One region of the Amycolatopsis sp. NPDC049691 genome, then DNA from elsewhere that is predicted to be linked to it. Evidence: riboswitches for the same ligand, from Rfam matches in the RefSeq annotation. Region 1 holds a riboswitch; the other holds the start of a gene.
What was found. Region 1 has a riboswitch for thiamine pyrophosphate ahead of thiC (phosphomethylpyrimidine synthase ThiC). Riboswitches for the same ligand answer to the same signal wherever they lie in the genome.

Region 1 (7,686 bases):
CGCCGTCGCGGTCTCGTCGTGGTAGTCGATGGGCTCGTCGACTCCGAGTTCGCGCAGCAGGTCGTGCTTCCCGGCGCTGGCCGTGCCGATGACGTGCGCGCCGCGCGCCTTGGCGATCTGCACGGCGAGGTGGCCGACCCCGCCCGCGGCGGCGTCGACGAAGACCCGCTGTCCTTCATGGACGTTCGCGACGTCCACCAGTCCCTGCCAGGCGGTCAATCCGGCGAGGGGGAGCGCGGCGGCCTCGGCGAACGACAGCCCGGCCGGCTTGCGCACGAAGTGCCGCGAGGGCGCGGTGACGTACTCCGCGTAGGCGTTGGCGGGACGCGGGAACCACGGCATTCCGAGGACTTCGTCGCCTTCGCGGACGCCGGTCGCACCGAAGCCGATCCGCTCGACGACACCGGCGACGTCCCACCCGACGGTGAACGGCGGCTCGCCGAGGAACCCGCCGCCCGCGCGAACCTTCCAGTCGACGGGGTTGACGCCGGCGGCTTTCACCCGCACCAGGACCTCCGTCGGCCCGGGTTCCGGCCGCGGTGCCTCGGTGACGCGGAGCACCTCCGGCCCGCCGAGGGTCTCCTGGGTCACGATGCGCATCTCTTCACTCCTTCTTGGTTCGGGTCGCCTCCTATACTCGGATCGTTCGTCACTTTTCGCCAGAAGGCACTTGTCCGTAAAGTAGGTACCTCGTGGAAACTACCTGTGACCAGGGCGGACCCTGGGACGTGTATCTCCGGAACTGCCCGTGCCGGGACGTGCTGGACCTGCTGGCCAACAAGTGGACGGCCCTGATGCTGGGCGCGCTGGCCCGCGGCCCGCACCGCTTCGGCGAGCTGCGCCGCGCGGTGGACGGGATCAGCCAGAAGATGCTTACGCAGAACCTGCGCCAGCTGGAGCGCGACGGCTTCCTGACCCGCACGGTGTACCCGACGACCCCGCCGACGGTGGAGTACGCGCTGACGGAGATGGGCGCGGAGGTGGGGGCGCACCTGATCGCGCTGAGCGCGTGGTCGCAGGCGAACTTCGACCGGATCAGGACGGCCCGCGAGGAGTACGACGGCCGGGAGCTGCAGCCGGTCCGCTAGCGGCTTCGGCGCCTCACTGCGCACTTTGAGTGGTCAGCGGAATGATCCGGCAACACAGGATCGCCTGAAATCGGCTGGCAGGGAGATGAGACTGCTCAGTAGGCTCCGACGCCGGAAGACGATCCACTCGACTGACATTGGAGGGGGCACGGTGGTTCAGCAGGAGGCGACGCCGACCACTGTGCTGTGGCGGCCGACCGGTCCGGAGGAGCTGGAACTCGTCCGGCAGTCAGGCTGGCGCACCTGGCCACCTCGTCTGCCGGAGCAACCGATCTTCTACCCGGTACTCAACGAGGAGTACGCGACCAAGATCGCCCGGGAGTGGAACGTGCCACACCACGGGGTCGGCTACGTCACTCGCTTTCGGGTCGAGTCGGAGTTCCTCCAGCGTTATCCGGTCCAGCAGGCTGGGGGCAGGACCATCCTGGAGTTGTGGGTTCCGGCCGAGGAACTCGACGAGTTCAACGCGCACATGGTCGGCCCGATCGAGGTCGTGCACGAGTTCCGGTGAGCAGCCACGGTAAGGCGGGTTGGATCCCGCCTTACCGCTCACGACCCGTCCAGCACCCAGAACGGCGACACCGGCCCGACACCCGCGCCGAGCGGGTAGCCCTCCGCCACGCAGCGCTCGATGAACTTCTTCCCCTTCGCCACCGCGTCCGGCACCGAAGCGCCCTTCGCCAGCCACGACGTGATCGACGACGCCAGCGTGTCGCCGCCGCCGTGGGTGTTCTTCGTCTCGAACCGGGGGCCGCTCAACGAGATGTACTCGTGGCCGTCCGACAGGAGGTCCACGCAGTCCCGTGTCCCCCGCATGTGGCCGCCCTTGACCAGGACCCAGCGGGAACCGAACTCCAGCAGGGCGTCCGCCGCCGCGCGCTGGGAAGCCTCGTCGGACACCGAAATCCCCGTCAGCAGGCCGACTTCGTCGAGGTTCGGTGTGATCAGCGTCGCGCGCGGGAACAGTTCCGTGCGGATCGCCTCCAGGGCGTCCTCGCGCAGCAGCGAATGCCCGGTCATCGAGGCCGCGACCGGGTCGACGACCAGGGGGAAGTCGAACCCCGTCTCGTCCAGGGTCTTCGCGACCGCGCGGATGATCTCGGCCGTCGCCAGCATGCCCGTCTTGGCCGCGTTGACGCCCATGTCCGCCGCCACCGCCTTGATCTGCGCGGTGACGACGTCGGCCGGGATCTCCGTGAAACCCTGCACACCCAAGGAGTTCTGCACGGTGACCGCGGTCAGCGCCACCAGCCCGTGGACGCCGTGGGCGAAGAAAGTGCGCAGGTCCGCCTGGATGCCCGCACCACCGCCGGAGTCCGAGCCGGCGATGGTGAGGGCGGTCGGCGGTGTCACGGCTGCACCACCGGCAGGTACACCTTGCCGCCGGCCTCGGTGAACTCCGCGGACTTCGAGGCCATCCCCGCTTCGATGGCCTCCACAGTGGACAGACCGTGCTCCTCGGCGTACTTGCGGACGTCCTGCGTGATCCGCATCGAGCAGAACTTCGGCCCGCACATCGAACAGAAGTGCGCGGTCTTGGCCGGCTCGGCGGGCAGCGTCTCGTCGTGGAACGAACGCGCGGTGTCCGGGTCCAGGGACAGGTTGAACTGGTCGTTCCAGCGGAACTCGAAGCGCGCCTTCGACAGCTCGTCGTCCCACTCCTGCGCGTACTTGTGCCCCTTGGCCAGGTCCGCCGCGTGCGCCGCGATCTTGTACGTGATGACGCCGGTCTTCACGTCGTCGCGGTTCGGCAGGCCGAGGTGCTCCTTCGGCGTCACATAACACAGCATCGCCGTGCCGTACCAGCCGATCTGGGCCGCGCCGATGGCCGACGTGATGTGGTCGTACGCCGGCGCGATGTCCGTCGCGAGTGGACCGAGGGTGTAGAACGGTGCTTCGCCGCAGAGCTTTTCCTCCAGCTCGACGTTCTCCTTGATCTTGTGCATCGGCACGTGGCCGGGGCCCTCGATCATCACCTGGACGTCGTGCGAGCGCGCGATGTGCGTCAGCTCGCCCAGGGTTTCCAGCTCGGCGAACTGGGCGCGGTCGTTGGCGTCGGCGATCGAGCCGGGGCGCAGGCCGTCGCCGAGGGAGAACGTGACGTCGTACTGCCGGAGGATCTTGCAGAGCTCCTCGAAGTGCGTGTACAAAAAGGACTCCTGGTGGTGGGCCAGGCACCACGCGGCCATGATCGACCCGCCGCGGCTGACGATCCCGGTGACGCGCCGCGCGGTCAGCGGGATGTAGCGCAGCAGCACGCCGGCGTGCACGGTGACGTAGTCGACGCCCTGCTCGCACTGCTCGATGATCGTGTCGCGGTAGACCTCCCACGACAGCTTTTCCGGCTCCCCGTCGACCTTTTCCAGGGCCTGGTAGATCGGCACGGTGCCGACCGGGACGGGCGAGTTGCGGATGATCCACTCGCGCGTCTCGTGGATCCGCTTGCCGGTGGAGAGGTCCATGATCGTGTCGGCGCCCCAGCGGGTCGCCCAGACCATCTTGTCGACCTCTTCCTCGACCGAGGACCAGACGGCCGAGTTGCCCATGTTGGCGTTGATCTTCACCAGGAAGTTCTTGCCGATGATCATCGGCTCGGACTCGGGGTGCTTGCGGTTGACCGGGATCACGGCGCGGCCGCGGGCCACCTCGTCGCGCACGAACTCCGGCGAAACCCGTTCGCGTGCGGCGATGTACTCCATTTCGCGGGTGATGACGCCCTGTTTGGCCCACCCGAGCTGGGTGTTGTGCTCGCGGCCGTCGGCCCAGCCCGCCCGCAGCCGGTGCAGTCCACTGTGGACGTCGATCGAAGCTTCGGGATCGGTGTACGGGCCCGAAGTGTCGTAGACGTCGAAGTGTTCGCCGTTGGACAGATCGATCCGGCGGGCCGGGACGCGCAGCCCGGACTCGGTCTGGTGGTACACCTTGCGCGAGCCGGTGATCGGCCCGGTGGTCACGGAGACGGCAGCATTGTTTTCCAGCGTCGTCAACGACTTTCACTCCCTACGCCGGCATTACCCGGTCAGGTTCATGCGGTCGGTGACGCCTGCGAAACGCAAGTCACCCTCTCAGCCCGCCATGGCGCGAGCTCCCGCGTTGGTGTTGTGCCACCGACCATGCCACGCCGGAGCGCGATACTCAAGTCACCCGACCAACTCGGCCGGAGTGGCGTAGACGTCGACCATGGCGCCGTTGCGCAGCACGGTGATCGGCAGTGCGGTGCCGATCACCTCCGCGAACAGCTGGCGCTGGATGCCCTGGGCGTCCGACACACGGGTGCGCCCCACCGTCAGCACGAGGTCCCCGGCGCGCAGCCCGGCCCGGTCCGCGGGCCCGCCGGCGACGACTTCGCGCACCCGCAGCCCGGCCTGCTGCCCGGTGCGCTCGGCGACGTCGTCCGGCAGCGGCGCGGGCACGCCCACGACGCCGAGGTACGCGCGCCGCACGCGGCCCTCGACGACGAGCGTGTCGATGATCCGCCGGGTGGTCGCGTTGATCGGCACGGCGAGCCCGAGGCCGACCCCGGCGACGGCGGTGTTGACGCCGACGACGCGCCCGGCGGAGTCGGCGAGCGCGCCGCCGGAGTTGCCGGGGTTGAGGGCGGCGTCGGTCTGGATGACGTCCTCGATCACCCGCCCAGCCCGGCCGTGGCGCACCGGCAGCGCCCGGCCGAGCGCGCTGACGACGCCGGCGGTGACGGTGCCGGAGAACCCGAGCGGATTCCCGACGGCGACGACGAGCTGCCCGACGACGAGCCGGTCGGCGTCACCCAGCCGAGCCGCCGCGGGGGTCTCGCCCCGGGCCCGCAGCACGGCGAGATCGGACAGCGGATCGGCGCCGACGACGTCGAAGGGCACCTCGCTGCCGTCGGCGAAGGTCGCGACACCGCGCCGGTGGTCGTCGACGACGTGGGCGTTGGTGAGCAGGTGGCCGTCATCGGAGAAGACGACGGCCGACCCGCTGCCGCGCGCGAGCTGCACCCCGGCGACGTGCGGGGTGACGGTCTTCGCGACGGTGCTGACCGCGCGCGAGTAGGCGTCCATCGCCTCGTCCATGGGAGCACCTCGATTACACCGTTGCAGGTACTACAAGCATGCGCTCGAAATCGTGAGCCCGGGGTTCGCTGTCCGTGAACCGCCGACCGGACCAGTGACGGTCAGTGGTTCACCGGATCGGACCATGCGCCGGTGAAGATTCGGCGGCAGACTCCCAAAGCGCTTCTGTAACGGTGCAGAAGCGATCTTCTGTGGGGTTGATATGCGCAAACTCATGTTCGGCGCCCTCGCCGGGCTGCTGGTCACCGGCCTGATCCCGGCGACCGCGGTGGCCCAGGGCGAGGCGCCCGGCGCCCCGGGTGCCCATCCCAGCTGGCTGCCCGCGAACAAGACCGGCTTCGGGACCGCCCACGACCGGTCGAGCAACGTCTGGTTCACCCTCCAGGGCGGCCAGCTGTCGGAGGTCTACTACCCGGACCTCTCGACGCCGAGCGTCCGCTCGATGAACTTCGTCGTCACCGACGGCCGCAGCTTCGCCGTGGCCGACTACACCGCGAAGTCCCAGCAGGTCCGGCGGACCGACGACGACAGCCTGACCTACGAGCAGACGATCACCGACGACCAGCACCGCTGGCGCCTCCGCAAGACCTACGTCACCGACCCGGCCGCCACGACGGTGCTGGTGGACGTCGACTTCCAGTCGCTCACCGGGCGGCCCTACCAGCTCTACGCGGTCGCCGACCCGGACCTGACCAACGACGGCTCCGACGACTCGGCCGCGCGCAAGGGCGACGCTGTCACCGCGCAGGACGCCACGAACTCGGCCGCGCTGACCGCCAAGCCCGCGTTCACCAAGACGAGCGTCGGCTACGCGGGCGCGTCCGACGGGAACACTCAGCTCACCAAGACCTTCAAGCTGAACACCTACGACACCGCCGCGAAGGGCAACGTCGTGCTGACCGGGCAGACGACCGCCGACGGCCTCCGCAACCGGCACGTCACCCTCGCGCTCGGCATGGGCGCGAAGGCCGCCGACGCGCTCGGCAGCGCGCAGGCGTCGCAGCGACGCGGCGTCCGCGACATCACGCGCGCCTACGACCGCGGGTGGCAGCAGTACCTGCGCGGGGTGAGCAAGCCGCCGTCGTCGCTGAAGACCGACGCCGAGCGCGACCTCTACAAGGCGTCGATGCTGACCCTCGCCGCGAGCGAGGACAAGCACCACCCGGGCGCCTTCATCGCCTCGCCGAGCATGCCGTGGCGGTTCGGGAACAACGACCCGGAATGGTCGCCGTCCGGCACCTACCACCTGGTCTGGCCGCGCGACCTCTACCAGATCGCGACCGGCCTGGCCGCCGGCGGCGACACCGCCGCCGCGAACCGCGCGGTGTCCTACATGTTCGGCACGCAGCAGCAGGCCGACGGGCACATGCCGCAGAACAGCCGGGTCGACGGCGTCCCGTACTGGACGTCGATCCAGCTCGACGAAACCGCCTTCCCGATCGTGCTGGCCCAGCAGCTGGGCCGGAACGACCTGTGGGCCGGCGTCCGCAAGGCCGCCGACTTCATCCTCGGCTACCGCGGGCCGAACGGGCAGCCGTCGCCGTACACCCAGCAGGAGCGGTGGGAGGAGCAGGACGGCTGGTCCCCGTCGACCATCGCCTCGGTGATCGCCGGGCTGGTCTGCGCGGCGGACATCGCGTCGCACAACGGCGCGGCCGCCGAAGCCGCCCGGTACCTCGCCGCGGCCGACAAGATGAAGGCCGACCTCCCGAAGCAGACGATCACCACGAACGGGCCGCTGTCGAAGGACCCGTACTTCGTCCGGCTCACGAAGGATGCCGACGCGAACAACGGGACGACGTACAACCTCGGCAACTCGAGCGTGACGATGGACCAGCGCGCGGTCACCGACGCGGGCTTCCTCGACCTGGTCCGGCTCGGCATCTACCGCGCCGACGACCCGGTGATCCGCAACAGCGTCCGCGTGACCGACAAGGACATCGCCTTCACCACGCCGACCGGGCAGTTCTGGCACCGCTACACCAAGGACGGCTACGGCGAGCAGGCCGACGGTTCGCCGTGGGACTACACGTTCCCGGCCGAAAGCCGCACCACGTTCGGCCGGCTCTGGCCGCTGCTCGCCGGCGAGCGCGGCGAGTACGAGCTGACGCTCGGCGACAGTGCGTCGGCCGCGCGGCGGCTGCGTGACCTCGGCCGGGTGAGCAGCTCGGCGGAGACCATGCCGGAGCAGGTGTGGGACGAGAACCCGCCGTCGGGCCAGACCGGCTTCCCGGCCGGCACGCCGAACACGTCGGCGACCCCGCTGGCCTGGACGCACGCCCAGTACGTCCGGCTGGCCTGGGACGTCAAGGCGGGCTCGGTGCTGGAGACGCCGAAGGTGGTCCGCTGCCACTTCCTCGGCTGCTGAACCGGCGAAGGGCCCCTCGCTCGAGGGGCCCTTCGTGGTTTCAGATGACGGCGCCGTCGTCCTCGGGGGTCTTCGGCGGCAGCCACGAGTTGCCGGGGACGCCCCACTTGTTGTGCTTCAGCATCTTCTTGGCCGCGCGCGCGTGGCGGCCGACCAGGCGGTCGAGGTAGATGTACCC
Region 2 (7,686 bases), on a different contig from region 1:
GTGGACGCCGCGCTGGAGCGCGTCGGGCTGACCGGCGCGGCGCGGCGCCGCTACAAGGGTTACTCGCTCGGCATGAAGCAGCGGCTCGGACTCGCGTCGGCGTTGCTCGTGCCGCGGAAGATGGTCGTGCTCGACGAGCCGACCAACGGCCTCGATCCTGCGGGTACCAGGGAGATCCGCAGGATCGTCGCCGAGCTGCACGCCGCCGGCGTCACGGTGCTGGTGTCGTCGCACCTGCTGGCCGAGGTGGAGGCGACGTGCACGCACGTGGCCGTGCTGCAGGCGGGCAACGTCGTCGCGCAGGGCGAACTGGCCGAGCTGCTGGAGTCCGGCAACGCGGCGCTGCTGGTCCGCACGCCGGACGCGGAGCAGGCCGTGGAAGTGCTGCGGGAGCACCGGATCGGCGTCCGGCTCACCCCGGACGGCGTCCGCGCGGACCTGACGGCGACCGAGGCTCCGCGCGTGCTGCAGGTCCTGGTGGGCGCGGGGGTCGCGGTCCACGAGGCGACGCGGGCCCGCACCGGGCTGGAAGACCTGTTCGCGCGGCTGACGGAGGGGGCGGAATGACGGCGGTCCTGGAGGTACCGGCGGCCCGCACGGGCCACGACACGGTGCCGTTGCCGCGGCTGCTGGCCGCGGAGCTGCGCTGGATCTTCCGGCGGCCGCGCACGCTGGCCGTGCTCGGGCTGCTGGCGCTGATCCCGATCGTCATCGGCATCGGCCTGACGCTGGTGAGCGGGCAGCCCGACGCCGGAGGCCCGAACCCCGACGGCGCGCTGCTGGCGTCGGCGGTGAACAACGCGTTCGTGCTGCCGATCGCGGCGATCGTGATGTCCCTGGCGTTGCTGCTGCCCTTGGCGTCGGCGATGGCGGGCGCGGACGCGATCGCGGGCGAGACGGCCCACGGCACCTTGCGCGGCTGGCTGATCGCGCCGGTCGGCCGGGGCCGCCTGCTGGCGGTCAAGGCGTTCGGCGTCGCGACGGTGTCGGTGGTCTCGGTGCTGGCGATGTGCGTGACGGGCGTGGTGACCGGCCTGATCATCAACGGGACGGACTCGCTGTTCACGTTGTCGGGCACGACGTTGTCCGTGGGCGGCGCGCTGGCCCGCATCCTGCTGGTGGCGGGCTGGGTGGTGCTGCAGCTGTGGGCGGTCGGCGCGGTGGCGCTGGCGATCTCCAGCTGGACGGAGCACCCGATGCTGGTGGTGGCGTCGGTACTGGCGGCCGACATCGTGTTCACGATCCTGGGGTTCTTGACGTCGCTGGACTGGCTGCACCCGTTCCTGCTGACGCAGAACTGGTCGCTGGCCCCGGCGGAGGTGCTGCAGGACCCGATGGGCGGCCAGCTGCTGGGCGAGGGGGCGCTGCGGGCGGCTTGCTACATCGTGATCGGGCTGTCCCTGGCGTACGCCCGACTGTCCACTCGCGACGGCTGAAGTTCGCCGGGCTCCCCGGGCCGGGCGCGGACCTGGCCCGGGGGAACCTCGTCCGGCGTCAAGCTCCAGCGCCCGGCCGTTCGGTCGTACCGCGGACGAACCAGGCGACGCCGAACGCGAAGATCGCGATCGTCTCCAGCCACAGCACCGGATTCACCGACCCGAGCCGGTTGTCGCCGACCAACCCGGCGATCACGATGAGCAGCAGCGCCAAGACGATCACGGAACCGCACGCGATGTACAGCTTTCCGCGCCAGTCGCCCGCCGGTTGTTGCGGGCTGCCAGGCGGAATTTCGGGCCGGCGCGGGAAGAGCCACAGGCAGAAGACCGCCAGCGCCAGAAAGAAACACGCAGCGGCCGTGGCGTGCACTCCCGCCAGCAGCTTGTCCGTCCCGTTGTAATTCGCCGGAGGCGTGGTCGGGAAGAGCGCGACGACGATCGCCGCGATCCCCGCGAAGGTGCTGAGCCAGTCGCCGGTCCTGGTGTAGCCGCGGTAGGACAACAGGAAAACCCCGACCGCGCACAGGCTTCCGACGAAGACGCCCCGCAGGTCGCTGTAGTAGTAGCCGCTGATCGAGGCGAGCAGGCCACCGCCCCAGATGAGCCACTTCCCGAGCATCAGCACCCACGGCAAGGCGATTCCGATGATGCCGATCGCCTTGCGCAGGAATCGGTAGGAGTGCACCATGCGTGCGTCACCGTTGACCATGACCATGACCAGCTCCTCGGGCCGTCGTCGCTTTGTGCACGACGTAAGTCGCGCGGCCCGACGCCGCGAATACGATGGACACCGAAACGTTACGCAGCTGCGTTTCGCGCCGTGTCCTCGGCTAGCCCACCAGCGCTACGCCATCCGGGTCGAACTCCAGCTTCACCGCGTCCCCGGCCCGCAGGTCGGACGCCGCCGGCGCCACCGCGTCCACAGTGGACTCAGCCAGGCGCACCACCAGCCGCACGTGTTCGCGCCGGTGCACCGCCGCGGTGACCTCGCCCGGCACGCCCTCGGAAGCCACCCGTAGCGCGTGCGGCCGCAACCCCAGCCGCACTGGGCCGTCGGTCACCTCCGGCAAGCCGACGTCGCCCAAGGGCGTCTGCACCAGCCCGCCGGCCGCGACACCCGCGACGAACGTCGTCACCCCCAGGAACCGGGCCACGTCGTCGTCCGCCGGGTTGCGCCACACCCTGCGGACCGCGCCCTCCTGGCGCACTTCGCCCGCGTCCAGCACCGCCACCCGGTCGGCCAGCGTGAACGCCTCCTCCTGGTCGTGCGTCACCAGCAACGCCGTGATCTTGCTGCGGCGCAACAGGTCCGCCAGGTCGATCGCCAGCTGCTCGCGCAGGCCGGCGTCCAAACCGGACAGTGGCTCGTCGAGCAGCAGCAGCCGCGGCTCCGGTGCCAGCGCACGAGCCAGCGCGACCCGCTGGGCCTGCCCGCCGGACAGCTCCGTCACCCGCCGTCGTTCGAAACCCGAGAGACCCACCAGCTCCAGCAGCTCCGCCACGCGCGGCGCCCACGAAGCCCGCGGCACCCCGTGCATCCGCAGGCCGAACGCGATGTTCGCCGCCACGTCGCGGTGACCGAACAGCTGGCCGTCCTGGAACACCAGCCCGAAGCCGCGCCGGTGGACCGGCACCGCGCCGAGGTCGTCGCCGTCCCAGCTCACGCTGCCGCGCGCCGACGGCTCCAGCCCGGTGATCGCGCGCAGCAGCGTCGACTTCCCCGAGCCCGACGGGCCGAGCAGCGCCAGCACCTCGCCGTCGGCGATGTCCAGCCGGACGTCGCGGACCGCCGCGAAGTCTCCGTAGTGGACGGTCAGGTCCCGCACCGACAGCGCCATCAGAACTCTCCCACCCGGCCGCGCCCGAGCCGGTCGATCAGCGCGACCGCCAGCACCGTCACGAGCATCAGCAGCGCGCACGCGGCGTACGCCATCTGGTTGTTCAGCTCCCCCGGGCGTCCCAGCAGGGAAGCGATCGCGACCGGCAGCGTCGGCGCCGTCGGCCGGGCGAGGAAGCTCGTCGCGCCGAACTCGCCGAGCGCGACGACGAACCCGAAGCCCGCGGCCGCGACCAGCGGCCGCAGCGTCAGCGGCAGGTCGATCTCCCGCCACACCCGCAGCGGGCTCGCCCCCAGCGTCGACGCGGCCTGCCGCGACCGGACGTCGACCGAGCGCAGCACCGGCAGCACCATCCGCACGATCAGCGGGATGATCACCAGCGCCTGGGCCAGTGGCACGAGGTAGGGCGACGTCCGGAGGTCGCCGGGCAGCGCGTCGAGCGTCACCAGGTAGCCGAACCCGACCGTCACCGCGGACACGCCGAGCGGCAGCATCAGGACGGCGTCCATGGTCTCGCCCAGCCCACGCGCGGCTTTCGCGGGCGAGCGCCGCAGCGCCACCAGCACCACGGACGCGAGCACGCCGACGACCATCGCGAGCAGCGTCGCGTCGATCGCCACCTTCAGCGAGTTCACCGCCGCGTCCCAGCCGGACACCTGCAGCGTGCCCTTCTCACCGGTGCCGGCCAGCGCCCGATAACCGGCGAAGCTCCAACCGTCCGGAGTGGACACCGACTCGGCGAGCAGCGCGACGATCGGCGTCACCAGCAACGCCAGGACGACCCCCGCGGCGCCGACGACCCACCACTCGCCGCCCCGCGGCCGCCGCGGCCCGCCGGAACCGATCCGGGCACCGTCCTTGCGCCGCCGCGCCAGCCCGCCGAGCACCAGCGCGGCGACGACGGCGGCGAACTGGATCAGGGACAGCGCCGCCGCGCCCGACAGGTCCAGCAGGTCGACCGTCCGCAGGTAGATCTCGGTTTCCAGGGTCCGGTAGCGCGCGCCGCCGAGGATCAGGACGACGCCGAAACTGGTGGCGCAGAACAGGAACACCACGGCCGCGGCGGAGGCGATCGCGGGCGCCAGCGCGGGCAGCGTCACCGAACGGAACGCACGCCACGGTGACGCGCCCAGCGCGCGGGCGGCGTCGGTCGTCCGCGAATCGAGCCGGGTCCACAGCCCGGCGACGGTCCGCGCGACGACGGCGACGTTGAAGAACGCGTTGGCCAGCACGATCGGCAGTACGCCGCCGTCCGGCCAGAGGGCCCGGAACGCCAGGCCGACGACGACGGTCGGCAGCACGAACGGCACCAGCACGAGCGTCCGCGCGAGGCCGGCGCCGGGCAGCCGCACCCGCGCGAGCAGGAACGCGACCGGCAGCCCGGCCAGCACCGCGACCACCGTCGACGCCGCCGCGCTCGCGACGGTGAACCCGGCCAGCTGCCAGGTCCGCGCGTCGCCGAGGACGACGTCCAGGCCGCCCGCGGCGAACCCGCGGCCGACGATCGCCAGCACCGGCCAGGCGAAGAACACCACCAGGAACCCGATCGGGGCCAGCCCGAGCAGTGCCAGGCCCAGGCCACGCGCGGTCCGGGGCGGGGCTACGACTGGCGTTTTTCGGGGGCTCCGGGTGGCGGAGCCCCCGGCCCGGGGCGGAGCCCCGGATGTCACTGCTGCACGAGCGTGCGCCATTCGCCGATCCACTTCTCGCGCCCGGCCTGCACCTGGTCCGCCGTGAGCGACTGCGGCTTCTGCGGCAGCGGCGCGACCTGCGCCCAGCCCGCGGGCAGGTCGACACCCTGGCGCGCCGGGTAGACGTACATGTTCGCCGCGACCGTCGCCTGGAACTGCTGCGACAGCAGGAAGTCGACGACCTTGCGCGCGCTTTCGGCCTGCTTGCCGTTCGCCAGCACGCCGGCGTACTCGACCTGCCGGTAGCAGGTGTCGAGCAGTGCCTTGGTGCGCGGCTTGCCGTCGTCGCCCACCTCGGCGGCGGGCGAAGAGGCGTACGAGACGACGATCGGGCGCGGCCCCTTGCCGGACGAGCCGGAGAAGTCCTTGGTGTAGGCCTCTTCCCAGCCGCTGACGACCTTGACCCCGTTCGCCTTCAGCTTCGCCCAGTAGTCCTTCCAGCCGGCTTCGCCGTACTTCGCGATGGTGCCGAGGAGGAACGCCAGCCCGGGCGACGCCGTCGCCGGGTCCTCGGCGACCAGCAGGTCCTTGTACTTCGGGTCGGCGAGGTCGTCGTAGGACTCCGGCGCCGGGATGCCCTTGCTCGTGAAGTAGTTCGTGTCGACGTTGACGCAGACGTCGCCGACGTCGACCGCGGACAGCCGGTGCTCGGGGTCGACGGCGTAGCGCTGCGGCCCGCGGTCGGCCTCCGGGCTGGTGTAGGGCTCGAAGACGCCTTCGGAGAGCGCGCGCGAGGCGAAGGTCGAGTCGACGCCGTACGCGACGTCGCCGATCGGGTTGGCCTTGGTCAGCACGAGCTTGTTGGTCAGCGAACCGGCGTCGCCCTGCTTGAGCACCGAGATCTTGATGCCCGACTGCTTCTGGAAGGCGTCGAGCACCTCCTGCGGCGCCAGGAAGGAGTCGTGCGTCACGAGGGTGACGGTGGGCGTCTGCTGCGTGCCACCGTCACCGTCCGACAGTGAGCACCCCGCGGCGACGACGCTGACGACGGCGACGGCCGTCGCGGCGCGAACAGCCCTGCGTTTCATCTACCCCTCCTGCACTTCGCCGGACGAGGAGGGAAAGCCCTCCCTTCGCCGGCATGATCCGGTCAGGTGCGAACGGTCGCGGGTGACCCGCCTCTCAGCCCGGCTGACCGGACTCCCGTGGCAACCGTGCAGCGTAGTCCAGGACGTACGACCATGGAGACATGACGGAAATCTTGAGCGACGCCGAGGCCGACGAACGGCTGGGCGCCGGCTGGACGCGGGCCGGCGCGGTGATCTCGCGCGAGGCGGAGCTGGCGAGCTTCCCGCAGGCGATCGAGGTGGTGGACCGCGTCGCGGTGCTGGCCGAAGCGGCCGACCACCACCCGGACATCGACATCCGCTGGCGCACGCTGACGTTCCGGCTCTCGACCCATTCGGCGGGCGGCCTGACGGAGAAGGACTTCGCCCTCGCGGCGCAGATCGACGCGGTGCTCGACTCGATGTGACGTCGGTAACTCTGGGTGCACTTTTTCGCGGTTTCGGCGTCTCTCGGTAAACGGCACTGCTATGGAGGGATGGCATGACCCAGGCGATCGTGGTCGGGACGGCGGCATTCGCGACGATGGTGGCGGCGGCGGGCGGAGTGCTCTGGTTCACCGCACGGGGACGTCGTCACCCGGATGCCGGTGAATTCGATCACAGCCGCTAACGAAGGGCATGATCAGCGCGCTGAGCAGGCGGAAGCATCGGTTTCGGCCCTAGGAAACGCCATGAACAGCACCGCCCCCACGCCCGCCCAGCGCGCCTGGATCAACGCACTCGCCCCCGCGGTCGTGCTGATCGCGATCGCGTTGCTGGGCCTCTTCGGCTGAGCCGGTCGCCGGCCTGGCTCCCGGGCCAGGCCGCGCCGCTCAGTAGCGCGGCATGTTCGGGATCGCCTTTTCGGCCACTTCGATGAGCGCCAGCACCTTCGGCACGTCGGCCGCGACGTCCTCGGCGGTCATCGACGGAGCCTCCGAAGATCGGTAGGCGACCTCGTTGCGCCGGGCTCGCATCCGGTTGAAGGGCCGCAGGACGTGTCCCAGCGGCGGGTCCAGCTGGGCGAGTACCGCCTCGTAGACGGTCACGTGCCCACCCCGGCTCGTCACCCGCAGGCCCTGGTTCTGCAGGACGGCCGCCAGCGCCCGGCGCGCGCTGTCGTAGGCCAGCGTGTACGCGCCTTCGGGGTCGGTGTCCTGCAGCTGCCGCGCCGAAGCGAGGTGGGTGCGGGCCCGGACCAGCTCGGCCTCGGCGGCCTCCCGCGACGCCGGAACGTGCTCGATGGCGCCGCGCGCGATGAAGGCGTCGATCCGTTCGCGCCCTTGGTTCCACTGGGGCATCAGGACTCCTGCTCGAGGTTCAGCCGAGCCAGCGGACGTTCGCGAACGCTGGTGAGGAACGGATCCGCCGTGTCCGCCGCCCACGACTCGGGCGAAATCCGGTGCACGTTGACCTCGCGGCCCAGCCGTCGCGACACGCTCTCGGCCAGGTCGAAGAGCTCGTCCGGATCGGGCGAACCGACGACGAGGACATCGACGTCACCAGGCGGCGGCCCCGGTTCGCCGCTGTAGCGCGCGGCCCAGGACCCGTAGATGTAGGCCTCGCGGACGCCCGCCAGCCCGGAGAGGACCTCGGCGAGCAGGGACATCGGCCCGAACGTGACCGCGATGACGTCGCTCAGCGGGCGGTAGAGCGGGGTGTCGGTACGGGCTTT

Region 2: it holds a riboswitch for thiamine pyrophosphate, as region 1 does, so the genes downstream of both, AB0J40_RS16730 (thiamine ABC transporter substrate-binding protein) here and thiC (phosphomethylpyrimidine synthase ThiC) in region 1, are expected to answer to the same signal.

The regions. Positions count from the first base shown of each region.
Region 1 covers NZ_JBFANX010000005.1:379,313-386,998, reverse strand. Annotated here, with positions in the region: gene AB0J40_RS14485 (NADP-dependent oxidoreductase) at 1-600, opposite strand, end outside; gene AB0J40_RS14480 (helix-turn-helix domain-containing protein) at 729-1,088, shown strand; gene AB0J40_RS14475 (hypothetical protein) at 1,240-1,599, shown strand; gene thiD (bifunctional hydroxymethylpyrimidine kinase/phosphomethylpyrimidine kinase) at 1,638-2,441, opposite strand; gene thiC (phosphomethylpyrimidine synthase ThiC) at 2,438-4,075, opposite strand; TPP riboswitch at 4,069-4,190, opposite strand; gene AB0J40_RS14460 (trypsin-like peptidase domain-containing protein) at 4,229-5,140, opposite strand; gene AB0J40_RS14455 (glycoside hydrolase family 15 protein) at 5,343-7,508, shown strand; gene AB0J40_RS14450 (peptide deformylase) at 7,549-7,686, opposite strand, start outside.
Region 2 covers NZ_JBFANX010000006.1:337,872-345,557, forward strand. Annotated here, with positions in the region: gene AB0J40_RS16705 (ABC transporter ATP-binding protein) at 1-567, shown strand, start outside; gene AB0J40_RS16710 (ABC transporter permease subunit) at 564-1,436, shown strand; gene AB0J40_RS16715 (DUF998 domain-containing protein) at 1,495-2,151, opposite strand; gene AB0J40_RS16720 (ABC transporter ATP-binding protein) at 2,267-3,274, opposite strand; gene AB0J40_RS16725 (iron ABC transporter permease) at 3,274-4,830, opposite strand; gene AB0J40_RS16730 (thiamine ABC transporter substrate-binding protein) at 4,941-5,993, opposite strand; TPP riboswitch at 6,016-6,122, opposite strand; gene AB0J40_RS16735 (4a-hydroxytetrahydrobiopterin dehydratase) at 6,155-6,439, shown strand; gene AB0J40_RS16740 (hypothetical protein) at 6,514-6,642, shown strand; gene AB0J40_RS16745 (hypothetical protein) at 6,845-7,312, opposite strand; gene AB0J40_RS16750 (ArsR family transcriptional regulator) at 7,312-7,686, opposite strand, start outside.